2 regions of the Blastococcus sp. SYSU D00813 genome follow, and region 2 is predicted to be linked to the other one. Evidence: predicted binding sites of a transcription regulator. Region 2 holds the regulator's gene; the other holds the start of a gene.
What was found. The regulator LexA, encoded in region 2, represses DNA repair genes until DNA is damaged. The targets are predictions, from matches to a motif close to TCGAACANNTGTTCGA.

Region 1 (14,064 bases), on a different contig from region 2:
CCGACGGCCGCGGCGGCCTCGGCGTGCTGGCCGAGCAGCTTGCGGCTGGGGATGCGGATGCGGTTGTTCGTCGTCGCCACGTTGAGGACGTAGGGCGCGTGGACGACGACGGTGACCCCGCCCTCGCGCAGCGCCTCGGCGTCGGGCCGCGGCTTCGGCGCCTTCCAACCCTGGGGGTCGCCGAGGAAGACCTGCACGCCGTCGGCGTCCATCTCCGCCGCGCGCGCGACCGGGCCGCCGTCGAGCAGCTCGTTGTCCTCGGTCAGGCCGGGGCCGACGTGTACGCCGATCGGGTGGGTCGCCACGTCGGCGACAGTAGTTCCGGCCGACGACAGGTTTACGCGTAACCCGGGACACACATCATCGTTCCTGCACCGTGACGGGGGTTACTCCCCGGTAGCTCGACGGAGGGTGTGCAGGGACATGGTGACCGGTCGGATCCGACGCAGCGCCCGGCGGGGTCTCGCCGGGGCGCTCCTGCTCTGGCTGGCCATCCTGGGGACGTCGGTGCTCGTGGCGCCCAGCGCCAGCGCCGACCCCAACGGTCGGGTCGACCCGGTGGTGGACGTCTTCATCCGGGACCTCACGCCGCCCTACGTGTCGGTCGACGACGGCGACACGGTGCGCTTCACCAACCAGATCCAGGACAAGACCGTGCAGGTGGGCGGCGGGGGCCTCCTGCCGACGCTGGTCAGCGTGACGGTGCGGACCGAGGTCACCCTGACGATGCCGACCGGCACGCGGGTGCTGCCGCCCGGCGCCTCCTGGGACGAGACCTTCGACCGCGACTGCTCGCTGCCCGGGATCGTCGACGTCTGCCTGATCGGCTACACGTACCGCCTGCAGAGCAACGCGTCGCTCACCTCGGCGCTCACCGACGCGGTGTTCCGGCTGCTGCCGCCGCTCCCGGTGCCCACGCCGTTCGTCGTCACCACGCTGCCGCTGCCGAACCTGCCCGGCGTGGACCTGCCGCAGCTGCCGGTGATCGACGTCCCGACCCTGCTGCCCGGCGTCCCCGAGCTGCTGCCGCAGCTGGTGCCGCAGGGCGAGGCGCCCACGCCGACGCAGGCGCCGGTCCTCCCGCAGGCGCCGGCGGCGTCGGGTGTCGACGGGCTGCCCTACGCCTACGACACCGGCCTCGGCGCCGCGGACATGGCGCCCACCGGCGGCGGCGTCGCGGCGCTCGACCTGAGCCGGTTCACGCCCGCCTCCGGTGGCGGCCCGGCCGGTGCCGCGAGCGCGGCGGGCGGCGGGTCCGGTGGTGGCGCGGGTGGCCACGACGGCGCCTCCGTCCCGGTCTTCGGTCAGCTCTCCGGGGCGGGCGGGGACCTGGACGAGGAGAGCGCCACGAGCGCCGACCCGGCCGGCCCGGCCGCCGGCGCCCTGCCGCTGCCGGCACTCCTCGCCGTCGTGGCGCTGGCGGCGTCGACCGCCGCGCTGGTGCGCACGCAGTCGGCCGCCCGCTCGACCGGCGGGTCGCACCGCTCGCGCTGAGCCCCTCCACCGACGGCCGCCGCCCCCGCCCGGGACGGCGGCCGCCGGTGCCTCCGGTACGTCCCCGTGGACGGCGGTCCCGTGGACGGCCGGCGGGCGATCCGCCGCGCGCTGGTAGCCTGTCCGGTGGCGCGTTCTCCTCCCGCTCCGCGGGGGTGGGGCGCGCGACGCATGTACGACCCTCCTGCTGCAGATGCACTGCAGCCGCCGAGACCAGAGGAGGTGGGGTTTCTCCATGCGCAATTACGAACTGATGGTCATCCTCGACCCCGAGCTGGAGGAGCGCACGATCGCTCCCTCCCTCGACCGGTTCCTGACCGTCGTCACCAACTCCGGTGGCACGGTGGGCAAGGTCGACATCTGGGGCCGCCGTCGGCTGGCCTACGAGATCAAGAAGCAGATCGAGGGCATCTACGCCGTCATCGACATCAACGCCGAGCCCGCTGCGGTGGCCGAGCTCGACCGGCAGCTGAACCTCAACGAGTCGGTCCTGCGCACCAAGCTGATGCGGCCCGAGGTCCACTGACCATGGCCGGCGAGACCGTCATCACCGTCATCGGCAACCTGACCTCCGACCCGGAGCTGCGGTTCACGCCGTCGGGTGCCGCGGTCGCGAACTTCACCGTCGCCTCCACCCCGCGGACGTTCGACCGTCAGTCGCAGGAGTGGAAGGACGGCGAGGCGCTCTTCCTGCGCTGCAACGTGTGGCGGCAGGCGGCGGAGAACGTCGCCGAGTCCCTCACCCGTGGCTCGCGGGTCATCGTCTCCGGTCGCCTCAAGCAGCGCTCCTTCGAGACGAAGGAGGGCGAGAAGCGCACCGTCGTCGAGCTCGAGGTCGACGAGGTGGGCCCCTCGCTGCGCTACGCCACCGCGAAGGTCACGAAGGCCCAGCGCGGTGAGGGTGGCGGCGGCTTCGGCGGCGGCGGTGGCGGCGGTTTCGGTGGTGGCGGTGGCGGTGGCGCGAGCGACCCGTGGTCGACGCCCGCCGGCCCGTCCGACGAGCCGCCCTTCTGAGGAAGGACCCCTCGCAGGACCCCCTCGCCCCCCACGCCTCGCTCCGCTCGGCGCGGGCCCCTGCGAGGGGGGCCGCAGCTCCCACCCGGGAGCCCTCATCCGCACCATTTCCTGATCCACGTCGTACCTGGAGAACCCAGTGCCCAAGCCCCCCGTGCGCAAGCCCAAGAAGAAGGTCTGCCAGTTCTGCAAGGACAAGGCGACCTACGTCGACTACAAGGACACGACCCTGCTGCGGAAGTTCATCTCCGACCGCGGCAAGATCCGTGCCCGCCGCGTCAGCGGCAACTGCAGCCAGCACCAGCGTGACGTCGCGACGGCCGTGAAGAGCAGCCGCGAGATGGCGCTGCTGCCCTACACCTCCACGGCGCGCTGACCATGAGCACGATGAAGCTGATCCTGACGCAGGAGGTCACCGGTCTCGGGTCCTCCGGCGACACCGTCGAGGTCAAGGGCGGCTACGGCCGCAACTACCTCCTGCCCCGCGGCCTGGCCATCGTGGCCACCCGCGGTGCCGAGAAGCAGGTCGAGTCGCTGCGCCGGGCGCGTGCCGCCCGCGACGTGCGCAGCCTCGAGGAGGCGCAGACCGTCGCCGGCCGCCTCAGTGGGCTGACCGTCCGCGTGCCGGCCCGTGCCGGCGAGGGCGGCCGCCTGTTCGGGCGCGTCACCACCGCCGACGTCGCCGCCGCGGTGACCGCCGCCGGCGGGCCGGAGCTCGACCGTCGTCGCATCGAGCTGCCCAGCAGCATCAAGACGACCGGCCAGCACAAGGTCACGGTGCGGATCCACCCCGAGGTGGCCTCGGAGCTGACGATCGACGTCGTCGCCTCCTGACCCACGCACACCCCACGAGGGGCGTCGGACTCCGGTCCGGCGCCCCTCGTGGCGTCTCGGGTCCGCTGAGGGCGCTCCTCCCGCCCCCTGGGGCCCGTGCCACGCGCGATGCGCGCCCCGGGACCGGCCAGCGGCCCGACGGGTCACCTACCGCACACTGCCCGTGTCGCCGCCCCGGGCTGTGGACGAGGGGCCGGCGTGTGACGCCTGGGACGCCTGCGCCGGGCGGGCGACACGCCGGGGGACGACACGGCGAGTTCTCCCGGATTTCTCCCGTCCACACCCGGTGCGTCGTCGCGGTGCTGGTCAGGTGCGGGATACGCGGCCGGCGCCGTCCCCGTCCCCCGCTGTCTCCACATGTCGACACGCCTGTGTCCACCGACTTGTCCACAAGTTGTGCAGAACGGCGCCCACAGCGGTGATGGACGGACCGGTCCGCCGTTTCTAACGTCCTCCCTGCCTACCCGCCCGACCCGAACTGTCGGCGGCTCGCGGTAGGAACTCCTCGAACGCACGTTCGAGACGGATGACGAACGTCCTGGTGCTCCCCCACCGGGCCCCGGCCGGCGGCCGGGGTCTGTGGCGGGGTGCGCCGGAGAGTGGATGGAGGACCGACGTGGCGGTGGCCGACGACTTCAGCCGGCCCCAGGCAGCGGCGCCGGAGTACGACCGGCAGCCGCCGCAGGACGTCCAGGCGGAGCAGTCGGTGCTCGGCGGGATGCTGCTGAGCAAGGACGCGATCGCCGACGTCGTCGAGCAGTTGCACAGCGCCGACTTCTACCGGCCGGCGCACGCGATCATCTTCGACTGCATCCTCGACCTCTACGGCCGGGGCGAGCCCGCGGACGCGATCACCGTGGCGGCCGAGCTCAACCGCACCGACCAGCTGTCGAAGATGGGCGGCGCGGTCTACCTGCACACGCTGATCGCCTCGACGCCGACCGCGGCCAACGCCGGCTACTACGCCGCGATCGTGGCCGAGCAGGCCGTCCTGCGGCGGCTGGTGGAGGCCGGCACCCGCGTGGTCCAGCTGGGCTACGGCGCGGCCGGCGGGCGCGGCGACGTCGACGACATCGTCGACCGCGCGCAGCAGGAGATCTACGACGTCACCGAGAAGCGGATGAGCGAGGACTACTCGCGGCTGGAGGACATCCTCCAGCCGACGATGGACGAGCTCGACGCCATCGCCAGCCGCGGCGGGGTGAGCCGCGGCGTCCCGACGGGCATCCGGGATCTCGACGAGCTGACCAACGGCCTCCAGGCCGGCCAGATGGTCGTCATCGCGGCAAGGCCTGGCGTGGGCAAGTCGACGCTGGGTCTGGACATCGCGCGGTCAGCGGCGATCAAGCACCACATGTCCACGGTCATCTTCTCGCTCGAGATGAGCAAGCACGAGATCACCATGCGTCTCCTGTCGGCCGAGGCCAAGGTGCCGCTGCACCACATGCGCGCCGGCACGCTGTCGGACGAGGACTGGTCGAAGCTGGCCCGCCGGATGGGCGAGGTGGCCGACGCCCCGCTCTACATCGACGACTCGCCGAACATGACGATGATGGAGATCCGGGCGAAGGCGCGGCGGCTCAAGCAGCGCAACGACCTCAAGCTCGTGGTCATCGACTACCTCCAGCTGATGACGTCGGGAAAGCGCGTCGAGAGCCGCCAGCAGGAGGTCTCCGAGTTCTCCCGCGCACTCAAGCTCCTGGCCAAGGAGATCGAGTGCCCGGTGATCGCGATGTCGCAGCTGAACCGTGGGTCCGAGCAGCGTCAGGACAAGAAGCCGATGCTCTCCGACCTCCGCGAATCGGGCTCGATCGAGCAGGACGCTGACATGGTGATGATGATCCACCGCGAGGACATGTACGAGAAGGAGTCCCCGCGGGCCGGCGAGGCCGACATCATGCTGGTCAAGCACCGCAACGGCCCCACCGCCAACGTCACGGTCGCCTTCCAGGGTCACTACAGCCGGTTCGTGGACATGGCCAACTGACCTGGACCGACCACCCCGCGGGCCCGTCCCTCCGTCGCCTCGACGGGGGACGGGCCCGCGGCGTCAGTTCTCCGCGCGGAGCAGGGGCGGGTGCAGCGCGGTGGCCGGGCCGCGCCGGTAGAGCTGGGCCGGCCGGCCGCCGTCCCGGGTCGTGGTCTCCCCCGTCGGCTCCAGGAAGCCGGTCGCGCTGGTGACCTTGCGGTGGAAGTTCCGCGGGTCCAGCGGCCGCCCCCACACCGCCTCGTACACCCGCCGCAGTTCGGCCACGGTGAACGACGGGCCGCACAACGACGCGGCCAGCGACGTGTACTCGAGCTTCCCCCGCGCCCGGGCCACGCCGTCGGCGAGCACCACGTCGTGGTCGAAGGCCAGCCCCGGCGACACCTCCTCCACCGGCGCCCAGCGCGTGGCCGCCGCGTCGCTGCCGGCCCGCGGCTCCGGCGGCGCCGCGACCAGCGCCAGGTGCGCCACGGTCACCACCCGCATCCGCGGGTCGCGGTGCGGCGCCCCGTACGACGCCAGCTGCTCGAGGTGGGCGGCCCCCGGCCTCAGCCCGGTCTCCTCCGCCAGCTCCCGCGAGGCCGCGGCCAGCAGGTCCTCGTCCGGCCGGACGAACCCGCCCGGCAGCGCCTCCCGCCCGGCGAACGGCTCCTCGCCACGGCGCACGACCAGCACGTGCAGCCGGTCGGCCCGCACGGTCAGCACCACCAGGTCCACCGTCACCGCCACCGCGGGGAACGCCTGCGGGTCGTAGCCGTCCACGGCGCCACCCTAACGCACTAATCGTCGGATTGACGACAAGCGTCGGCGGTGCTTATCGTCAAGACGACGACAACACCGAGGAGGGACCTCCGATGGCCGACATCACCCGCTACCCCTTCGTCCGCCACCTGCGCAGCTCGGCGACCGCGCACGTCCTCCGCGTCCGCAACGGGCAGGTGGTCCAGGCCGCCACGGGCGCCAGCTTCTGGTTCCGGCCGCTGTCGGCCGTCCTGTCGGAGGTCCCCGTCGACGACCGCGAGCTGCCGCTCCTCTTCCACGCCCGGACGGCGGACTTCCAGGACGTCACCGTGCAGATGACGCTCACCTCCCGCGTCACCGACCCGGCCCTGGCGGCGGCACGGGTGGACTTCTCGATCGACCCGGTCACCGGGCGCTGGCAGGGCACCCCGCTCGAGCAGGTCGCCGGCCTGCTCACCGAGTCGGCGCAGCAGCACGCCCTCGACCTGCTGGCCACCATCGACCTCGCGGCGGCGCTCACCCGGGGCGTGGCGCCGGTCCGGGACGCCGTGGAGCGCGGCCTGGCCGCCGACCCGCGCCTGGCCGAGACCGGCATCGCCGTCATCGGTGTGCGGGTCGTCGCCGTCCGCCCGGAGGCCGACGTCGAGCGGGCGCTGCAGACACCCACCCGCGAGCGGGTGCAGCAGGAGGCCGACCGGGCCACCTACGAACGGCGGGCCCTGGCGGTCGAGCGCGAGCGGGCGATCAGCGAGAACGAGCTGGCCAACCAGATCGAGCTGGCCCGGCGCGAGGAGGAGCTCGTCGGCCAGCGGGGCGTCAACGCCCGCCGCGAGGCCGAGCACGCCGCGGCCGCCGCCGAGGTCGCCAGCGAGGCGCAGGCCCGCCGCGACCGGCGGGCGGCGCAGGTCCGGGCCGACGCCGAGCGCCTGGCCGGCGCGGCCCGCGGCGAGGCGACGGCCGCCTACCTGGCCGCGCACGCCGACGTCCCCGCCGACGTGCTGCTCGCCGTCGCCGCCCGCGAGCTGGCCACGAGCCTGCCCAAGGTCGACAGCCTGGTCCTCACGCCCGACCTGCTGGCCCCCGTGCTGGCCAAGCTCGGCGGTGCCCGGTGACGCTCGCGCCTCGGGTGGTCGTGGTCTCCCGCACGACCGAGCTCCGGGAACTCGTCGCCCGGCACGGCACCGCGGCCCAGGCTGCGTTCTTCCTGCGCACCCGTGGCCGCGACATCGCCGAGGTGACCGAGCGGGACGCCGGCCAGGCCCGGGCACTGGCCGCCGCCACCGCGGGCATCCCGGTCGACTGGCGCCGGGGCGCCGTCGAGCGCGCCGACCTCCCGCGCTTCCTGTTCGCGCCGGACGACGTCGTCCTCGTCGTCGGGCAGGACGGGCTGGTCGCCAACGTCGCCAAGTACCTCGACGGGCAGCCGGTGATCGGTGTCGACCCCGAGCCGGGCCGCAACCCCGGGGTGCTGGTGCGGCACCGGCCCGAGGAGGTGGCCGCCCTGCTCCGGGACCGGCCCCGCCCCACGCCGCTCACGATGGTGGAGGCCGAGACCGACGACGGCCAGCTGCTGCGGGCCCTGAACGAGGTCTACGTCGGCCAGCCGACGCACCAGACGGCCCGCTACCGGCTCACCGCGCCCGGCGCCGGGCCCGAGCGGCAGGCGTCGTCCGGCGTCCTCGTGTCGACCGGCACGGGCGCCACCGGCTGGTGCCGCTCGGTGTCCCGGGAGCGCCCGGGCGCACCGCAGCTGCCGGCGCCCGGCGACCCGCGGCTGGCCTGGTTCGTGCGCGAGGCCTGGCCGTCCCCGGCGACCGGGACCAGCCGCACGCAGGGCCTGCTCGAGACCGGCGCCGTCCTCCACGTGGACGCCGAGTCCGACGGGCTCGTGGTGTTCGGCGACGGGCTCGAGGCCGACCGGCTGACCCTGAGCTGGGGCCAGCGGGTCACGGTCCGCCGCGCCGGCCGCTGCCTGCAGCTGGTCTGAACCGGCCACCCTGCCCCGCGGCGAGCCGCGGAGGCAGGGTGGCGCTTCCTCAGGCGGCCTCGGCCTGCAGCAGCCGGCGGCGGACCGTCTTCGGCCCGGTCGACATCTTCCACAGCTTCACCAGCTGGGACGGCAGGTTCTTCGCCGTCGTGTTGTCCAGCCAGCCGTTGGGCAGCGAGAGCCGGAAGATCTTGTGCCAGGCCGAGTAGACCTGCTTCGGCAGCGGCGCCGAGTGGTAGTTGAGCCCGTACTCCTCGAACAGCGCCTGCACCTTCGGCGCGATCTCCGCGTACCGGTTGCTCGGCAGGTCGGGGAACAGGTGGTGCTCGATCTGGTGCGACAGGTTCCCGGTCATCAGGTGCATGGCCCGGGACCCGGAGATGTTGGCCGAGCCGAGCATCTGGCGCACGTACCACTCGCCCTTGGTCTCGCCGTCGATCGAGCGCTTCTCGAACGTCTCGACGCCCTCCGGGAAGTGCCCGCAGAGGATGACCGAGTTCGACCACAGGTTGCGCACGATGTTCGCGACGAAGTTGGCCGCGAGCGTGGGCACGAAGTTCGGCCCCGAGAGCAGCGGGTGGACGACGTAGTCCTTGCGCACCTGGCGGCCGATCTTGCGCAGCACGGCCTTGGCGCGCCGGCGGAACTCCGGGTCCTTGGTCTGCTTCTTCGCGATGACCGCCCCGAGCTCGAGGTCGTAGGCGGCGATCCCGTACTCGAAGAAGCACGCGTTGACGAAGCTCCACAGCGGCTGGAGCAGGTAGGCCGGCACCCACTTCTGGTCCTCGTCGACGCGCATGATGCCGTAGCCGAGGTCGTTGTCCTTGCCGACCACGTTCGTGAACGTGTGGTGCAGCTGGTTGTGCGAGTGCTTCCACTGCTCGGCCGGGCTGGCCATGTCCCACTCCCACGTCGTGGAGTGGATCTTGGGGTCGCGCATCCAGTCCCACTGGCCGTGCAGGACGTTGTGCCCGATCTCCATGTTCTCGAGGATCTTGGCGACCGACAGGCCGATCGTGCCCAGGATCCACGCGGGCGGGAAGCCCGAGGCGAGCAGGACGGCGCGGCTGCCCAGCTCCAGCTTGCGGTGCACGTCGATGACGGTGCGGATGTAGCGGGCGTCGGACTCCCCACGGGTGTCCAGGACGCCCTGGCGGATCGCGTCGAGCTGCTTGCCCAGGAGCTCGATGTCCTCGGCGGTCAGGTGCGCGATCGGGTTGTCGGACTTCTTCTGGATGACGGTCATGGGTCCGGCTCCTCTGGTCAGTGTCGGACGGGTCAGTGGTCGATGGCGCAGGCGCCGGCGGCGGCGCTGACGCAGGTCTGGACGAGGACGCCGTCGCCGGGGGCGGCGGTGGTCACCTCGCCGGTGCGCAGGTCGCGGACGGCGCCCTCGCGCAGCGGCAGGACGCAGCCGAAGCAGATGCCCATGCGGCAGCCGCTCGGCATGAGGACGCCGGCCTCCTCGGCGGCGTCGAGGATCGGCGTGGCGCCGTCGGCCTCGAGCGTCGTCCCGTTCGCGGTGAAGGTGACGGTGCCGCCCTCGCCGTCACCGGCGACGACCGCCGGCCGGAAGCGCTCGGTGTACAGCTGGTCGGCCACGCCGGCGTCGGCCCAGTACCGCTCCAGGGCCTCGAGCATCGGCAGCGGCCCGCAGGCCCACGTGGCGCGCTCGGCCAGGTCGGGGACCAGCGCCGCGATGCTCGCGGCGTCGAGCATCCCGTCGGTGTCGGTGTGCTGCTCGACCAGCCGGATCCGCCCGGCGGCGGCCAGCTCGCGCAGCTCCGCGCCGAAGATGACGTCGTCGGCCGTCGGCGCCGAGTGCACGAGCACCACGTCGGTCAGCTCGTCGGCAGCGAGGTTGCGCAGGATGCCCATGACCGGGGTGATGCCGGAGCCCGCGGTGACGAACAGGGCCTTGTCCGGGCACGGCCGGGGCAGCACGAACTCGCCGGTGGCCTGGTCCAGCTGCACGATCGTGCCCGGCTCGGTGCGGTGCACCAGGTGGTTGCTGACCTTGCCGTCCGGGATGGCCTTCACCGTGATGGTGAAGCAGCCGTCGGCCCGCCCGAGCACCGAGGTGATCGAGTAGGCGCGCCACTGGCGGACGCCGTCGACGTCGACGCCCAGGCGCACGTACTGGCCGGGGACGTGCGGCTGCCAGTCGCGGCCGGGGCGGATCACGAGGGTGGCGGCGTCCCGGGTCTCCCGGTGGACCGCCTCGATGCGGCCGCGCAGCGCCGCACCGGAGCGCAGCGGGTCGACCAGGTCGAGGTAGTCCGACGGCAGCAGCGGTGTCGTGGCGAGCTCGGCGAGCTTGAACACGCGGTCCCGCAGCGCGGTCAGCCGGGGCCGGGCGGGAGGAGCGCTCGGCTGGGTCACGGTCATGTCTCGAGGGTTTCCCAGCCGGGGAGCTAACTACCTGTGCCTTCGACGTGAATCGGCGGCATACTCTTGTTCGCCCGGTACAAAAGCGGCGGCGTGCAGGGAGGTGCGGTGCCCGGGGACCAGCCGGCGTTCCCGCCCGACGTCGCGGCCGCGCTGACCGAGCAGCTGCCCGGCGTCGCGGAGTCGACGATCGCGGCCATCGTCGTCGAGGTGCCCAGCTACGCCGACGCCTTCAGCGGGGTCATGGGCAAGACCATCGACCGGGCCGTGCAGCTCGCACTCGGCGGCTTCCTCAGCCTGGCCACCGGCGGCGCCGACCCCAGCCGCCCGGTCGGCCCGGCGCTGGAGGGCGCGTACGCCCTCGGCCGCGGCGAGGCCCGCAGCGGCCGGTCGATGGACGCCCTGTTGGCGGCCTACCGGGTGGGGGCGCGGGTCGCCTGGCGGCACATGAGCAGCGCGGCGGTCGCGGCCGGCATGTCGCCGGAGGACCTCGCCCGCTTCGCCGAGCTGGTGTTCGCCTACATCGACCAGCTGTCGGCGTCGTCGGTCGCCGGGCACGCCGACGAGCTGGCCTCCACCGGCCGGGCCCGGCGCCGGTACCTGGAGCGGCTGGCGGCGGTGCTGCTGGCCGGCCGCCCGCTGCACGACCTGACCGCCGCCGCCGAGCGGGCGGAGTGGCTGCCGCCGCGCACGCTGACCGCCGTCCTGCTGCCCGAGACCCAGGCGCGCGCCGCCCTCTCGGCGCTGGACGTGCGGACCCTGGTCAGCACCGAGGAGCACCCCGACGCCCCCGTCGGCCCCGAGCGGGTCGTGCTCCTGGTGCCGGACGCCGAGGGCCGCGGGCGGGCCCCGCTGCTGGCGGCGCTGGACGGGCGGGAGGCGGTGGTCGGGCCGCCGCGGCCGTGGGCGCAGGCCCAGGCCTCGCACGCCCGGGCGCAGCGGGCCGTGCAGCTGGGGCTGCGCGCCGAGGGCAGCGCCCCGCTGGACACCGAGGAGCGGCTCGCCGAGCTGGTGCTGCGCGCCGACGCCACCGCGCTCACCGACCTCCGGGCGCGGGTGCTCGCGCCGCTGGACCGGGTCGGCGCCGCCGCCCGCGAGAAGCTCACCGAGACCCTGCGCTCCTGGCTGCTGCACCACGGCCGCCGCGACGCGGTCGCCGCGGAGCTGTTCGTGCACCCGCAGACGGTGCGCTACCGGATGGGCCAGCTGCGCGAGCTGTTCGGCGACCGGCTCGACGACCCGCGCACGGTGCTGGAGCTGACGGTCGCGCTCGCCGTCCCGGCGCCGTAGGCACCGGGACCCTCCCTCAGGCCGGGGCCAGCACCGCGACGAGGAAGTCCGATCCCGGCGTGAACGGGTGCAGGTGCCAGGTCGACAGCAGGACCGACGGCGCCAGGCCCGCGGTGCGCGCGTCGGCCAGGAAGTCGTCGAAGGCGTAGTCGCGGCCGGCGCCGAAGCCGACCACCGCCCGCCCGTCGGCGGCCAGGTGGGCGCGGAACCGGCGCAGCACCTCCACCCGGGTGCTGGGCGCGAGGAAGGTGACGACGTTCCCCGCGCACACGATCGCGTCGAACCGGTCGGGCAGGTCGAGCTCGGCCAGGTCGCCGACCAGCCAGCGCGGGCCGGGGTGGTCCTCCTGGGCGGCGGCGATCAGCACCGGGTCGACGTCCACGCCGACCACGTCGTGCCCGGCGCGGGCCAGGTGCCCGCCGACCCGCCCCGGCCCGCAGCCGGCGTCCAGCACGCGGGAGCCGCGCGGCAGCATCGCGTCGACCAGCCGCGCCTCGCCGACGATGTCGGTGCCCTGCGCCGCCAGCCGCCGGAAGCGCTCCACGTAGGCCGGTGAGTGGCCGGGGTCGGCCTCGGTCATCCGCACCCATGCGCTCGGCTCGGTCATGCGCCCATCCTCTCCGGACGCCGTGCGGGCCCGGCGGTCAGGTGCGCACGTGCTCCTCGAGACCGCGGTCCGGGTGCCAGGCCAGGATGCGCAGCGCCGTCCGGTCGTCGGTGTGGCCGGTCCACACCACCTCGGTGAGGTCGAGCCGGAAGAGGTGCGCGCCGCCGGCGTCGCCCTCGTGCACCGCCCGCCCGGCCACCTTCGCCTCGCCCGGCCAGCTCCTGCCGCCCTCCCCGGGGTCGGCGGTCGGGCTGTGCACCGCCACCCGCGGGTCGCGCAGCAGGTCGCGCGCCTTCACGGCGCCGGCCATGGAGCCCAGCCGCAGCTCGCCGTCGGCGGCGAACTCCACCTCGGTGCCGCTGATCCGCGGCCCGCCGTCGGCCCGCAGCGTCGCCATGGTGGCGTGCGGCGACGCAGCGAACGCGGCCCGGACCCGCGCCGCCAGGTCCGGGACCTCGGCCGCGACGTCCGACCAGCGCGCCATGCCGGCAGTGTGCTCCGCTCGGGCGCTAGGCGGCAGGCCGCCAGTCCGGCGGGTCGGCCGGGTGCAGCGCGGGGTCGTCCGCGGGGAAGGTCCGCACCGGGCCCGGCGGGGTGAGCGGGCCCTCGAAACGCACGGTGACCCGGCCGATCCCGCGGCCCCACACCCAGCCGGCGCCCATCTCGTCGTGCCGCACGTCCTGCCCCGGCCACCAGCGCCGCTCGGCGGGCAGGTCCGGCTCGGGCTCCGCGGCGGCCGGGGCGGCGACGTCGTCCTCGTCCGGCGCGTCCGCGTCGTCGGCGAACAGGTCGCCCTGCGCGTACAGCGACAGCCCGGAGACGCCCACGCCGAGCAGCCGCAGGCCGCCGGCGGTCCCGGCCTCGTCGAGCAGCCGCCGCGCGATCCCGGCGATCTGCCGGGGGTCGTCGGTGGGCTGCGGGAGGGTCTGCGAGCGGGTGAGCGTCGTGAAGTCGTACCGGCGCAGCTTCAGCGTCACCGTCCGGCCGGAGTACGCGGCCGCCCGCAGCCGGCCGCCGACGCGGGCGGCCATCGCGTCGATCTCCCGGCCCAGGACGGCGCGGTCGGTGAGGTCGCGCTCGAACGTCTCCTCGGCCGACACCGACTTGGTCTCCCGGTCGGGGACGACGGCGCGGTCGTCCTCCGCGCGGGCCAGCTGGTACAGCCCGGTGCCGTGCGCCCGGCCGACCAGCGCGACGAGGTCGGGCAGCGAGCGCGCGGCCAGGTCGCCGACCGTGCGCACCCCGACCGCGTGCAGCCGCTCGGCGGTGGCCGGTCCGACCCCGCCCAGGTGCGTGACGGGCAGCGGGTGCAGCACCTCGAGCTCGGTCCCGGGGGCCACCACGACCAGCCCGTCGGGCTTGTCCAGCTCCGACCCGAGCTTGGCCATGAGCTTCGAGCTGCCGATGCCCACCGAACCGGTGACGCCTCCGGTGGCGGCCGCGATCCGCTCCTTGAGCCCGCGGGCCAGCGCCGTGACGCCGTCGACGGTGAGGTCGTTCGCGGGCCCGGCGGCGAGGTCCACGTACGCCTCGTCGATCGACACCGGCTCCACCAGCGGCGACAGCTCCCGCAGCAGGCCCATCACGACGTCGGACGTGGCCCGGTACGCGCCGAACCGGCCGCCGAGGAACGCCGTGCCGGCCGGGCAGCGGCGGCGGGCCTCGGCGGTCGACATCGCCGACCGCGCACCGTAGGCGCGCGCCTCGTACGACGCCGTGGCG
Region 2 (14,064 bases):
CACTTCTGCACGCCGGTGAGCTGGACGAGCGGGCGTCGCGGTGTGGGCGCGGTCACACCACGACCCTAGGGGGGTCCCGTCACCCCGGGTGACCGATGCAGTTACGAAGCGGTAACGAAGCCGACCCCCGTACCCTCGTCGGCGACATGGACAGCGCAGCCCCGCCCCTCCCGGACGCCCCGGCCCGCACCTACCGGGTGCGGACCTACGGGTGCCAGATGAACGTGCACGACTCCGAGCGCCTGGCCGGCCTGCTGGAGGCCGCCGGCTACACCGCGGCCGCCGACGAGGACGACGCCGACGTCGTCGTCCTGAACACCTGCGCGGTCCGGGAGAACGCCGACAACCGGCTCTACGGCAACCTCGGGCACCTGCGCCCGGTGAAGGACGCCCGGCCCGGCATGCAGATCGCCGTCGGCGGTTGCCTCGCCCAGAAGGACCGCGGCGAGATCGTCCGGCGGGCCCCGTGGGTCGACGTCGTCTTCGGCACGCACAACGTCGGGTCCCTCCCGGCGCTGCTCGAGCGCGCCCGGCACAACGTCGAGGCGCAGGTCGAGATCGCCGAGGCGCTGGAGGTGTTCCCCTCCACGCTGCCGGCCCGGCGGGACTCAGCCTACGCCGGCTGGGTGTCGATCAGCGTGGGCTGCAACAACACCTGCACGTTCTGCATCGTCCCGGCGCTGCGCGGCAGGGAGAAGGACCGCCGGCCGGGCGAGATCCTCGCCGAGGTCCAGGCGCTGGTCGACCAGGGCGTGCTCGAGGTGACCCTGCTCGGCCAGAACGTCAACGCCTACGGCGTCGAGTTCGGCCAGCAGGGCGCGTTCGCCGACCTGCTGCGTGCCACGGGCCGGATCGAGGGCCTGGAGCGGGTGCGCTTCACCAGCCCGCACCCGCGCGAGTTCACCGACGACGTCATCGCCGCGATGGCCGAGACCCCGGCGGTGTGCCACCAGCTGCACATGCCGCTGCAGTCCGGGTCGGACGACGTGCTGCGCCGGATGCGCCGGGCCTACCGGCAGGAGCGCTACCTCGGGATCATCGACCGGGTCCGCGCCGCGATGCCCGACGCCGCCATCACCACCGACGTCATCGTCGGTTTCCCCGGCGAGACCGAGGCCGACTTCGAGCAGACCCTGGAGGTCGTGCGGCGGGCCCGCTTCGCCAGCGCCTTCACGTTCCAGTACTCCAAGCGGCCCGGGACGCCGGCCGCGGAGATGGACGGGCAGCTGCCCAAGGAGGTCGTCCAGGAGCGCTACCTGCGGCTGACCGCCCTGCAGGACGAGATCAGCTGGGCCGAGAACCGGGCGCAGGTCGGCCGCACCGTCGAGCTGCTCGTGGCCGCCGGTGAGGGCAGCAAGGACGCGCGCACCGGCCGGCTGTCCGGCCGCGCCCGCGACGGCCGGCTCGTGCACTTCACGGCGGCCGACGGGGTGCGCCCCGGCGACGTCGTCGAGACCGTGGTCACCCAGGCCGCGCCGCACCACCTCGTCGCCGACGGGCCGCTGCTGTCGCACCGGCGTACCCGCGCCGGCGACGCGCACGAGGCCGGGCTGCGGCCCACCACCCCGGGCGTGCTCCTCGGGATGCCGCGGATCGGTGTCCCCGAGCCGCTCCCGGTGTCCGCCAGCTGCTGAGCGCCGGACGCGAGAGGGCCCCGTCCGCAGCGGACGGGGCCCTCTCGCGTCCCGGGGCTACCGCCGGGAGGAGGAGGCGGCCTTCTCGGCCTCGGCCAGCCACTCCCGCCGCGTGGCGAGGTTCGCCTGCGCCTCGGAGACCCGGCGGGCGTCACCGGACGCCTCGGCCTTCGCCAGCTGCTCCTCGGCCTTGGTCACGGCCGCGCGCATCGAGGTCACCATCGGGTTCTCCGGGGCGGTGCGCACCCGGCCGGCGTCGGCCGCGCCGCGGACGCGCTGCTCGACCGCCTGCATCCGGTCCTCGAGCGCCCGCATGGCGTTGCGCGGCACGTGGCCGATGGCGTCGTAGCGCTCCTGCAGCTTGCGCAGGGCGTTCTGCGCGCCGCGCAGGTCCTTGCTCGGGTCGAGCTTCTCGGCCTCGCCGAGGATCTCCTCCTTGGCCTGCTGGTTGGCCAGCTCCTCGCTGTTGCGGGCCTTGTCCGACTCGGCGCGGGCGGCGAAGAAGACGTCCTGGGCCGCGCGGAACTGCTTCCACAGGTCGTCGTCGCCGTCGCGGCCGGTGCGCGGCACGGCCTTCCAGCGGTCCATGAGCGACCGCATCGCCGCGCTGGTCGGGCCCCACTCGGTGGACGTCGACAGCCGCTGCGCCTCGGCGATCAGCTCCTGCTTGGCCGCGCGGGCCTCCCCGCGCTGCGCGTCGAGGGCGGCGAAGTGCGCCCCGCGGCGCCGGCCGAACGCGTCACGGGCGGCGGCGAAGCGCTGCCACAGCGCCTCGTCGGTCTTGCGGTCGATGCCGCGGATCGTCTTCCACTCCTCGACGATCGCCTTGAGCCGGTCGCCGGCGGCCTTCCACGCGGTGGACTCGGCGGCGATCTGCTCGGCTTCGGCGGCCAGCGCCTCCTTGCGCGCGATCTGCGCGGCTCGGTGGGCCGCCTTCTCCGCGCGCGACTCGGCGGCCGCGGAGTCGGCCGTCTCCACCATGGCCCGGGCCCGGGCGGCCAGGCCGTCGAGGTCGCCGACCGCGGTCGCGGTGGGGATCTGGTCGGCCAGCGCCTGCGCCTTGCTCTTGATCTCGCCGGGGTTGCCGGTGTGCGCCCGGAGCCGGGCCTCGAGCAGGGAGACCTCGGTGGCCAGGTCGTCGTAGCGGCGCCCGAAGTGGGCGAGTCCGGCCGCGGGGTCGCCGGCCTGCCAGGAGCCGACGGCGCGCTCGCCGTCGGCGGTGCGCACGTAGACCGTGCCGTCGTCGTCCACCCGGCCCCAGGCGGCGGGGTCCGACGCCGGCGCCGTGGCCGGCTCGCCGGCGTGGTGCGCGGGGAGGCTGGCCGGCGCGGGAGGCGCGGCGACGGCGGCCGCCGCCTCCTCGGGCAGCGGGCCCGGGACCACCGGCTCGACGACCGGCTCGACGACCGGCTCGACGACCGGCTCGGCGACCGGCTCGGCCGCCGGTCCGGCGGCCGCCTCCGGAGCCGACTCCGCGGTCGGGTCGGCCAGCACCGCGTCCGCGGGGGTCGGCGCCGCCGGGGTCCCGGCCTCGGGCGCGACGGCCTCCGAGCCGGCCTCCGAGGCGGCCGGCGACACGGACGGGGACGCCGCCTCGTCGGGGGTGGGGACCTGCTGCGAACCGTCTACGGGGCTCTCCGTGCTCGACACGCACCGCAGTGTCCCACGTCGCATCGGCGACACTGCTGCCGTGACGACTGAACAGGCCGGACACGCCGCCGGGTCCGCCCACGGGGCCGCCGGCGGGGTCTCCGCCGCGCCGTTGTCGATCGCCTTCTGCCCCTGCCCGCCGCTGCTGCACCCCGCGGTCGAGGGCCGCCCGGCGGAGGAGACGACGGCCCTGCGCCGCGCCTGCGCGGAGGCCGTCGAGGCGCTGCTCGCGGACGGGCCGCAGGCCGTCGTCGTCGTCGGTCCCGGGGTCGCCGGGCGCCACGGCCCCGGCGACGCCGGGGACCTGCGCGGGGTGGGCGTCGACGTGGAGGTGCCGTTCGCCGGCGGCGTGCGGCCCGGGGGACGCCGGACCCCCGTGGCCCTCACCCTCGGCGCCTGGCTGCTCGACCAGGCGGGGTACGCCGGGCTGCGTCTGGGCGTCGGCCCGGCCGACCTCGCCGACGCCCTCCGCGACCTCGCCGACGGCACCGTCGGGGTGCTCGCCCTCGGCGACGGGTCGGCGCGGCGCAGCGTCAAGGCCCCGGGGTACCTGGACGACGCGGCGGCCCCCTTCGACGCCGCCGTCGCCGCCGCCCTGGCCGCGGGCGACGCCCCGGCGCTGGCCGCCCTCGACGCCGCCGAGGGGGAGCGCCTCCTCGCCGCCGGGGTCCCGGTGTGGCGGGCCGTCGGCGCCGCCGTCACCGGCCGGACGGTGACCGCGCGGCTCCGCCACGACGCCGCGCCCCTCGGGGTCGGCTACCTGGTGGCCTCCTGGACGGCCCGGTGACCTCTCCGGCGGCGCCGCCGGTGGTCGCCGTGGTGGGTCCCACGGCCACGGGCAAGACGGCGCTGGCCGTGGCGCTGGCGCAGCGGCTCGGCGGCGAGGTGGTCAACGCCGACTCGATGCAGCTCTACCGCGGCATGGACATCGGCACCGCCAAGCCCGACGCCGCCGAGCGCGGGGGAGTGCCGCACCACCTGCTGGACCTGTGGCACGTGCGGCAGCCGGCGTCGGTCGCCGAGTACCGGGACCGGGCCCGCGCCGAGGTCGACCGCCTCCGCGCGGCCGGCGTGCTGCCGCTGCTCGTCGGCGGGTCGGGCCTCTACGTGCGCGCCGTCCTGGACGAGCTGGACTTCCCCGGCACGGACCCGCAGGTGCGCGCCCGGCTGGAGGCCGAGCTGGCCGAGGTGGGCCCGGCCGCCCTGCACGCCCGCCTGGCCGCCGTGGACCCGGCCGCGGCCGCCGCGGTGCTGCCCGGCAACGGCCGGCGGATCGTCCGCGCGCTGGAGGTCGTGGAGCTGACCGGCGGCCCGTTCCGCGCCTCGCTGCCCGAGCCGCGGCCGCACTACCCCGCCGTCGTCGTCGGCCTCGACCGCGAGCCGGCGGAGCTGGACGAGCGCGTCGCCCGGCGCGTGGACCGCATGTGGGCCGCGGGCTTCGTCGCCGAGGTCGAGGCGCTGGCCGCCGACGGGCTGCGCGAGGGACCGACGGCGTCGCGGGCGCTGGGCTACGCCCAGGTGCTGGCCCAGCTGGACGGCGAGCTGTCGGCGGAGGAGGCCCGGGAGCGCACCGTCGTCACCACCCGGCGGTTCGTCCGCCGCCAGCGCTCCTGGTTCCGCCGTGACGCCGCCACCACCTGGTTCGACGCGGGCCGGCCCGACCTGGCCGACGCCGTCGCCGGGCTGATCACCGGCCGTACCCTCGGACCGTGAGCACGCACGACCGCGTCCTGGTGGGGCACGGCACGGAGAACGACTTCGTCGTCCTTCCCGACCCCGACGGCACCCGGTGGCCGGAGGACCGGCTGGACGCCGCCATGGTGCGCCGGCTGTGCGACCGCCGCGCCGGCCTCGGCGGGGACGGCGTGCTCCGGGTGGTGCGCAGCGCGCACGTGCCCGACGCCGCGGCGGTGCTCGGTGCCGACCTCGACCGCTGCGAGTGGTTCATGGACCACCGCAACGCCGACGGGTCGCTGGCCGAGATGTGCGGCAACGGCGTGCGGCTGTTCCTCCACGTGCTGGTCAGCGAGGGCCTGCTGGACCGTGCCGCGTGCGGCGACGGCGTGTGGATCGGCACCCGCGGCGGTCCGCGGCGGGTGGGCGCGGGTGCCGACGGCACCTACTGGGTCGACATGGGTCCGGCGCGGGAGTTCGGCCGCGGTTCGGCCGAGGTGGACGGGCAGCGCTTCGACGGGCTGGCGGTGTCGATGGGCAACCCGCACCTGGCCTGCCTGACCGACGCCGACCTCGACGCGCTCGACCTCACCGGACAGCCGCGGTTCGACCCCGCGCTGTTCCCCGACGGCGTCAACGTCGAGCTCGTGACCGTGCTGCGCGAGGCGGCGGAGGGTGCCGACGCGCACGTCCGGCTGCGGGTGCACGAGCGCGGGGTGGGGGAGACGCGGTCCTGCGGCACGGGCGCGTGCGCCGCGGCCTACGCAGCCCTGGTGGCCGGCGGCGCGACCGCCGGGACCGTCGTGGTCGACGTCCCCGGCGGCCGGCTGACCGTCGACGTCGGGGCCGGCACCACCGTGCTGCGGGGCCCGGCCGTCGTCGTCGCCACCGGTGAGCTCACCCGGGAGTGGCTCGGCTCCTGACCCGGCTCCCGACCCGGCTCCCGACCCGGCTCCCGACCCGGACGGTCAGGGCCGGTCGGGGGTGTCCGCCCGGGTCTCCGGCTCGTCGGTGGGGGCCTCGGGCTTGTCGCCCGGACCCACGTTGCCGGTGCCCCGCGGCGCGCCGCGGCCGGTGTCCTGGTCCGCGCCCCCGAAGAGGTTGCGCGGCGGGTCGAGCCCGGCCGGGTCGCGGCCCGGGTCCTCGATCCCCTCGCTGCTGCTCGTGCTCACGGGTGCCTCCTCGTCATCGGCGTCCCTCTGCTCTTGCCGGGACGGCCCTACCCCCGCCGAGGCGGGATGCATGCGGGCCCCGCCGGTGTTGTACCCGGCGATGACACGAGCAGTGATCTCCACGGAAGAGACAACTCAGGTGCCCCGGCGAGAGGGGCGTGCCACGCTGGACGCGATGACGACCGCACAGAACCGCGCCGTGCTCGCCGGCGCCCAGGACCGGGCCGAGCGGGCGGCCGGCGCCGCCGCGCCCGCCGAGGAGGCCGTGCGCCCCGCGCCGGCCGGCCAGTGGGACGAGCCCGACGACACCACCGGCAGCTACGACCTCGAGCAGCGCGGGGCCCTGCGCCGCGTCGCCGGCCTGTCGACCGAGCTGGCCGACGTCACCGAGGTCGAGTACCGGCAGCTGCGCCTCGAGCGCGTCGTGCTGGTCGGGGTGTGGACCGAGGGCACGCAGGCCGACGCCGACCGCTCGCTCGCCGAGCTCGCGGCCCTGGCCGAGACGGCCGGCTCGCAGGTGCTCGAGGCCGTGAGCCAGCGGCGGCAGACCCCCGACGCCGGCACCTACGTGGGCTCGGGCAAGGCCGCCGAGATCCGCGACATCGTCGCCTCGACCGGCGCCGACACCGTCATCTGCGACGGCGAGCTGACCCCGGGCCAGCTCAACGCGCTGGAGAAGATCCTCAAGGTCAAGGTCGTCGACCGGACGGCGCTGATCCTGGACATCTTCGCCCAGCACGCGAGCAGCCGGGAGGGCAAGGCGCAGGTCGAGCTCGCGCAGATGCAGTACATGCTGCCCCGGCTGCGCGGCTGGGGTGAGTCGATGTCCCGGCAGGCCGGTGGCCGCGTCGCCGGAGGTGGCGGCATCGGGACGCGTGGTCCCGGTGAGACCAAGATCGAGACCGACCGGCGGCGGATCCGCTCGCGGATGAGCAAGTTGCGCCGCGAGATCGCCGGCATGGCGACCGCCCGGCAGACGCAGCGCTCCAGCCGCGGTCGCAACGCCGTCCCGAGCGTGGCCATCGCCGGCTACACCAACGCGGGCAAGTCCAGCTTGCTCAACCGGCTCACCGGTGCCGGCGTGCTGGTCGAGAACGCGCTGTTCGCCACCCTCGACCCGACGGTCCGCCGTGCGCAGACCGAGGAGGGGCGCGAGTACACGCTCACCGACACCGTCGGCTTCGTGCGGCACCTGCCGCACCAGCTGGTCGACGCGTTCCGGTCGACGCTGGAGGAGGTGGCCGCCGCCGACCTGCTGCTGCACGTCGTCGACGGCTCCGACCCCGACCCGCTCGGCCAGATCGACGCGGTCCACGTCGTGCTCCAGGAGATCGACGCCTCGTCGGTCCCCGAGCTCATCGTCGTCAACAAGGTCGACGCGATGAGCGAGGAGGACGTGCTGACCCTCCGCCAGGCGCTGCCCGGCGCGGTGTGGGTCTCGGCCCGCACCGGGGAGGGCCTCGACCGGCTGCGGGACGTCGTGGCCGCGCGGCTGCCGCACCCCGACATCGAGGTGGACGTGCTGGTGCCCTACGACCGCGGTGACCTGGTCGCCCGGGTGCACCGGGACGGCGAGGTGCTCAGCGAGAGCCACGACGCCGGCGGTACCCGGCTGTCCGCGCGGGTCGACGGCGCCCTGGCCGCGGCCCTCGGCGAGTTCGCCGTCCCGGTCGCCTGACCGGGTCCTCCGACCGGGCCTCGGCGGGCGCGGCGCCGCACCCGCCCCGCCGAGGTCACGATCGGGTCACGGCCCGGTACCGTGACCCGGTGACCAGTGGCGTGGTGCGGCGCTCCCTCCCGGCCATGCTCCGGCGGCCGGCGGCCGAGCACCCTCCGGTGGTGTCGGCCGGCCGGCCGACGTGGTGGGCCGTGCTCATCGCACTCGCCGTCGGCACCCTGGTCACCGTCGACCTCCTCGCGCACGGGCTGACCGAGCGTGTCGACCACTGGGTCTCCGACCAGGTGTCGGAGTGGGGGCTGCGCGACTCGGCGGCCTACCAGCCGCTGTGGGTGGTCACCCAGATCGGCGGACGCGCCACGATGCTGCTGGTCCTGGCCTGCCTCATCGGCTGGCTCGCCGGCCGGCACCGGACGATCCTTCCGCTGCTGCGGATCGTGCTCGCACTCGTGCTGCTGAGCGTGGTCGTCTACCAGTTCAAGTGGGGGATCGGGCGGACGGCGCCGGCCTTCCCCGGTGGTGAGTACCTGCACCACCCGGACGGCGAGTCCTACCCCTCCGGCCACGTCGCCAACGCCGTCCTGCTGTGGGGCGTGGCGCGCTGGCAGGCGGTCGAGTTCGGCCTGCCGCCGCGGGCGCAGCGGGTGCTCTGGTTCCTCGCGGTGGTCGGGCCGGTGCTGTGCAGCCTGGCGATGATCGTCCTGGACTTCCACTGGGTCAGCGACGCGATCGCCGGTGCCGCCGTCGGCGTGGTGCTGCTGGGCGTGGTTCACGCGGTCGACGCACTCGTCCTGTCACGCTGGGTGCGTGCCGACTCGCGCCGACCGGGCCCCGCGTCGCCGTGACCGCCGGGGCCCGGCGCGGGGCGCCTCCCTCGCACGCGCCGGCCTGACCGGCTCGGCCCTGCTGGCCGGTCTCGCCCTCTCGCTGGTCGCCGCGTCCCCGGCACAGGCCGAGGAGGCCGCCCCGGCGACTCCGCAGTGCGACATCACCGACCCGCGGCTCACCGAGCTCTCCGGGCTGGTGGTCGGCAGCGACGGCACCATGCTGGCCATCAACGACGGCGGCGATCTCGTCCAGGTGTTCGTCCTCGACCCCGCCTGCGAGGTGACCCGGGTGCACGAGGCCGGCGTGGACCCCTTCGACCCCGAGGACCTCGCCGTCGGGCCGGACGGCACGGTGTGGCTGGCCGACACCGGCGACAACACCGGCACGCGCGAGACCGTCGCGCTCATCGCGCTGCGCCCGGACGGCTCCACCGCCGTGCACCGGCTCACCTACCCCGACGGGCCGCACGACGCCGAGGCGCTGCTGCTGGCCCCCGACGGCACGCCCTACGTGGTGACCAAGGAGGTGCTCGGCTCCAGCGACGTCTTCCGGCCGGTCGCCGCGCTGGAGCCCAACGGCACCGTCGGGCTCGTCGAGGTCGCCTCCGTGGACCTCACCCTGACCGGCACCCCGGGTGGCCCGGTGGGCCGGGCCGGTCAGCTGCTGGTGACCGGGGGCGCCGTCGCGGCCGACGGGCACGCCCTGGCGCTGCGGACCTACACCGACGCCTACGTGTGGCCGCTGGCCGGCTCGGACGTGGCCGCCGCGCTCGCCGCCGAGCCGGTGCGCGTGGCCCTGCCGGAGTCCCCGCAGGGCGAGGCGATTAGCTTCTCCGCCGACGGGACCTCGCTGGTCGTGGCGAGCGAGGGGCTGCCCAGCACGGTCAGCGTCGTCCCGGTGCCGACGGTGACCGCGCCCGCCGGCGCGACCGGTGCGCCGGACGGCTCCCTGACCGACGTCCTCACCGAGACCGAGGAGGGCGTCTCCCCGGTGACCGCCGCGCTGGTGGCCGCGGCCCTGGCCACCCTGCTCCTCTGGCTGCTGGGACGTCGGCGCCGCGGGAGCGCGCCGCCGGGCGGGGCTCCGCGCGCCTGACCCCGTCCCGGGACGGGCCCGCGCCCGGGGGCGCCGGGTCAGACCCGGCGCAGCACCGTCACGACGCGACCGAGCACGGTCGCGTCGTCGCCGGGGATGGGCTCGTAGGCGGGGTTGTGGGGCAGCAGCCACACGTGCCCGTCCTTGCGCTTGTAGGTCTTCACGGTCGCCTCGCCGTCGATCATCGCGGCGACGATCTCGCCGTTCTCGGCCGTGGGCTGCTGACGGACGACGACCCAGTCGCCGTCGCAGATCGCCGCCTCGACCATCGAGTCACCGGTGACCTTGAGCATGAAGAGCGTGCCCTCGCCGACGAGCTCGCGGGGCAGCGGGAAGACGTCCTCCACCGCCTGCTCGGCGAGCACCGGGCCACCGGCGGCGATCCGGCCCACGAGCGGCACGTAGGTGGGCGCCGGGCTGGCGGAGTCCTCGGCGACCGGCGGGGGCGGCGCGGTGGCGCCGGCGGCCGCGAGCTCGCCGGGGAGCCGGACGTCGAGCGCGCGGGGGCGGTTGGGATCGCGCCGCAACCAGCCCTTCTTCTGCAGCACCGAGAGCTGGTGGGCCACCGAGGAGGCCGAGGACAGGCCGACGGCCTCACCGATCTCGCGCACCGAGGGCGGGTAGCCGCGACGGTCGATCGAGTCGCGGATGACCTCGAGGACGCGCCGCTGGCGCTGGGTCAGGCCGTCGCCGGCCTCGCCCCGGTCCGGGAAGGTCCGGACCTCCGCCGTGGGCGCCGGCGTCGAGCCGGTCGCCGTGCCGCCCGCGCGGCGCGACCCGCCGCGTCCCCCCGACGTCCCGCTGGTGCCCGCCACGTCTCCTCCTCGCCGGCCGCGTGCCGCGGCTCGTCCGTCCACCCCGCTCACCCCGGCCGTGGTCCTCGCCCGGCCGGTGCCGGAGGTGCACCTGCGTCTCGCAGCACAGACCGTAGCGCGTCGGGCACCGGTCCTCAAACACATGTTCGAACTGCTCCGTGTCGGGATCGCTCTTGTCGGCGGCGTGCGGTAGACATCGCACAGACGTTCGATTCGAACGGCTGTTCGACCAGTCGCCGGGGTCCGGCGGCCGTCGTGGAGGAGGCGCGAGGTGGCGGGCACGGTGCGGGGCGCGGGCGGTTGCGGGGGGCCGGCGGGCGGGGTGGCGGGCTCGGCGCCCGGTGGGTGGGGGAGCACGGGGCCGTGGGTCGCCGGTCCCGTCCGTCCGGCCGGGGAGCGGGCCGGTGCCCGCCAGGCCGTGCGGCCGGCCGGGCCGCCGGCGGGCGCCCCGCCGCTGCGGCGCGACGTGGTGCGCCCCGGCGCGCGACCGGTGCCGGCCGCCGCCGCGCCGCGCCGGAGCCGGGTCCGGTCGGGCCACCCGGCGCGGGCCGTCGCGGGCGGGGGGCCGGTGCGGCTGACCCGCCGGGGCCGGGTCGTCCTCGCCGCGCTGGGGGTCGCGGTCGCCGCGCTGGCGCTGCTCGCGCTGTCCGCGGTCGTCGGCGGCGGGGAGGAGCTGGAGCTGGCCGGGGGCAGCAGCGTCGTCGTGCAGCCGGGCGACACCGTCTGGTCGATCGCGGCGGGCGTGGCCGACCCGGGGGAGGACGTGCGGGCCGTCGTCGACGCGATCGAGCGGCTCAACGACCTGGAGGGCGCCGTGGTCGTCCCCGGGCAGGTGCTCGAGGTCCCGTGAGCCGGTCGGCCGGCTGTACCCGTGGGGTCGACGAATCTGCCGCCCATCTTCGTCAACCCCTGGGGCGCTGCGGTCCGCCGGGAGCCGGGGTGCGCCGACCTACCGTTCCCGACGTGCCAGTGGACAAGCGCGGCCGAGCAGTGGCCTCCATCGCCCAGCCCCTCGAGGCCGAGGTCCTCGCCGACGGGTCGTGGTGGCCCGGCGCGGTCCTCGGGTGGCGTCACGACGAGGCGGGCGTCTGCCAGGCGGAGGTGCGCGTCGTCGTGGCCGGGGCCGAGCGGGTGCGGTGGGTCGACCTCACCGCCGTCCGCCTCCCGCAGGGCCCCGGCGGGGCCGGCGCCTCCGTCCCGCCCGCCCGTGAGCCGGCCGCGGAGACGGTCGTGATGAGTCGCGCGGACCTGCGCGAGCTCATGGCCACCGGCCTCCCCGCGCGGCCCGTCCGGCGCCGCCGGCACGCCAGCGACCTGACCGCCGAGCTGCCCGCGGTGCGCTGCGCCGAGGGTGTCGCCGGCGCCGGCGCCGGCCGCCACCGCGCGCCCGCGGCCGCCGGTCGGCACCGCGCCGCGGACGGGGCCGAGCGGGCGGGGCGGCCGGCGGCCCCGGACCCGATGACCCGTCCGATCCGCCTGGACGACGTCGCCGGGTGGTCCTGGGGCGCCTCCGCCACCGCCGTCCGCTGAGGCCCGTCCCCGGTCCGTCCCCCGGTCCGGCGCCCCGTCCGGGCGACACGCACTACACCTCCCGAGGCCGTCGCGCACGCAGCGCGCGGTCGTCCTCGGCGTGTCCGTGTGACGGCTGGGGTGTCAGGCCGTCCCAGGTCACGGGCGGGTCGCAGGGGAACGCGACACGCCGCGCCGCTGTTGCACATCTAGTGGAGCCCTGCCTAGGGTTCCCCTACATCTAGTAGTTGCACCGCTGTAAGTCCGTCCACAGGGCGTCCTCAGCTCCTCCCCGGGGTATGCACCGGTTGTCCCCAGGAGGGTCCACAGAGGCCCCGTGGGAGACACCCGGCCGAGTCCCCTGGGACGGGCCGGGGAGGTGCACCGGCCCGGGGAGGAGGAACCGCCGTGCGTTGTCCCTTCTGCCACAACCCGGACAGCCGGGTCATCGAGACCCGGGAGGCCGAGGAGGGCGCGACGACGCGTCGCCGCCGGTCCTGCCCGGCCTGCGGGCGCCGCTTCACGACGGTGGAGGAGGCGGTGCTCGCCGTCGTCAAGCGCAGCGGCGTCAGCGAGCCGTTCAACCGCAGCAAGGTCGTCGCCGGTGTCCGCCGGGCCTGCCAGGGCCGGCCGGTCGACGAGGACCAGCTGCAGAAGCTCGCGCAGCAGGTGGAGGACGCCATCCGGGCGACCGGGGCGGCCGAGGTGCCCAGCCACGAGGTCGGGCTGGCCATCCTGCGTCCGCTGCGCGAGCTCGACGAGGTGGCCTACCTCCGCTTCGCCAGCGTGTACCGCGCCTTCACCTCGCTCGAGGACTTCGAGAAGGAGATCACCGAGCTGCGGGCCCGGCACCTCACCGCCGGGACGCTCCCGCTGCCGGGCATGCAGCCCGAGCCGTCCGCCGGTCGCCGGCGCGGCGGGTCCCGGGCCAGGGAAGCCTCCGACGGCAACGCCGCCGTCACCTGAGAACTGTCAGCACCACCCGATAGAACCGAGTGCGGCTCTCTTCCCCAGCCGACTCAGCCACAACAGAGGGAGAGCTCAAGTGACCGAGACCGAGGACCGCCTGTCGGGCCGCACGCGTCGCGCCGCCAAGGCGCCGGCGCGGGGGAAGGGCCTGAAGGTCAAGCGGGTCTTCACGACCCCCGGGGTGCACCCGTACGACGAGGTGACCTGGGAGCGTCGTGACGTCGTCATGACCAACTGGCGGGACGGCTCGATCAACTTCGAGCAGCGCGGCGTGGAGTTCCCCGCCGAGTGGAGCATCAACGCCACCAACATCGTCACCACGAAGTACTTCCGCGGCGCCGTCGGCAGCCCGCAGCGCGAGACCAGCCTGCGCCAGCTCATCGACCGGGTGGTGCTCACCTACGGCGCCGCCGGCCGCGAGCACGGCTACTTCGCCACCGAGGGCGACGCCGAGGTCTTCGAGCACGAGCTGACCTGGATGCTGCTGCACCAGTACTTCAGCTTCAACAGCCCCGTGTGGTTCAACGTCGGCACGAGCGCCCCGCAGCAGGTCAGCGCGTGCTTCATCCTCGCCGTCGACGACACGATGGACTCGATCCTCAACTGGTACCGGGAGGAGGGGCTCATCTTCAAGGGCGGCTCCGGCGCCGGCCTGAACCTCTCCCGCATCCGCTCCTCCAAGGAGCTGCTGTCCTCCGGCGGCACCGCCTCCGGCCCGGTGAGCTTCATGCGCGGCGCCGACGCCTCCGCCGGCACGATCAAGTCCGGCGGTGCGACCCGTCGCGCGGCGAAGATGGTCGTCCTCGACATCGACCACCCCGACATCGAGGAGTTCATCGAGACCAAGGCGCGCGAGGAGGACAAGATCCGCGCGCTGCGCGACGCCGGCTACGACATGGACCTCGGCGGCAAGGACATCACCAGCGTCCAGTACCAGAACGCCAACAACTCGGTCCGCGTCTCCGACGAGTTCATGCGCGCGGTCGAGGACGGCACGGACTTCGGTCTGCGCGCCCGGATGGACGGCTCGGTCATCGAGA

Region 1: the regulator LexA is predicted to act here: its motif matches at 3,848-3,863, upstream of dnaB (replicative DNA helicase).

What each region holds. Positions count from the first base shown of each region.
Region 1 is NZ_JBJGZX010000003.1:120,102-134,165, reverse strand. It holds gene ACI8AX_RS03240 (deoxyribonuclease IV) at 1-305, opposite strand, end outside; gene ACI8AX_RS03235 (hypothetical protein) at 424-1,494, shown strand; gene rpsF (30S ribosomal protein S6) at 1,730-2,020, shown strand; gene ACI8AX_RS03225 (single-stranded DNA-binding protein) at 2,023-2,508, shown strand; gene rpsR (30S ribosomal protein S18) at 2,648-2,884, shown strand; gene rplI (50S ribosomal protein L9) at 2,896-3,342, shown strand; gene dnaB (replicative DNA helicase) at 3,959-5,329, shown strand; gene ACI8AX_RS03205 (NUDIX hydrolase) at 5,393-6,091, opposite strand; gene ACI8AX_RS03200 (SPFH domain-containing protein) at 6,184-7,182, shown strand; gene ACI8AX_RS03195 (hypothetical protein) at 7,179-8,057, shown strand; gene ACI8AX_RS03190 (fatty acid desaturase family protein) at 8,107-9,303, opposite strand; gene ACI8AX_RS03185 (ferredoxin reductase) at 9,336-10,445, opposite strand; gene ACI8AX_RS03180 (PucR family transcriptional regulator) at 10,554-11,735, shown strand; gene ACI8AX_RS03175 (class I SAM-dependent methyltransferase) at 11,752-12,342, opposite strand; gene ACI8AX_RS03170 (pyridoxamine 5'-phosphate oxidase family protein) at 12,380-12,826, opposite strand; gene ACI8AX_RS03165 (DNA polymerase IV) at 12,852-14,064, opposite strand, start outside.
Region 2 is NZ_JBJGZX010000016.1:40,842-54,905, reverse strand. It holds gene ACI8AX_RS13135 (amino acid ABC transporter ATP-binding protein) at 1-56, opposite strand, end outside; gene miaB (tRNA (N6-isopentenyl adenosine(37)-C2)-methylthiotransferase MiaB) at 147-1,634, shown strand; gene ACI8AX_RS13125 (DUF349 domain-containing protein) at 1,692-3,284, opposite strand; gene ACI8AX_RS13120 (hypothetical protein) at 3,325-4,071, shown strand; gene miaA (tRNA (adenosine(37)-N6)-dimethylallyltransferase MiaA) at 4,068-4,997, shown strand; gene dapF (diaminopimelate epimerase) at 4,994-5,881, shown strand; gene ACI8AX_RS13105 (hypothetical protein) at 5,927-6,130, opposite strand; gene hflX (GTPase HflX) at 6,306-7,808, shown strand; gene ACI8AX_RS13095 (phosphatase PAP2 family protein) at 7,898-8,653, shown strand; gene ACI8AX_RS13090 (hypothetical protein) at 8,616-9,731, shown strand; gene lexA (transcriptional repressor LexA) at 9,770-10,546, opposite strand; gene ACI8AX_RS13080 (LysM peptidoglycan-binding domain-containing protein) at 11,115-11,396, shown strand; gene ACI8AX_RS13075 (hypothetical protein) at 11,510-12,076, shown strand; gene nrdR (transcriptional regulator NrdR) at 12,464-13,021, shown strand; gene ACI8AX_RS13065 (vitamin B12-dependent ribonucleotide reductase) at 13,101-14,064, shown strand, end outside.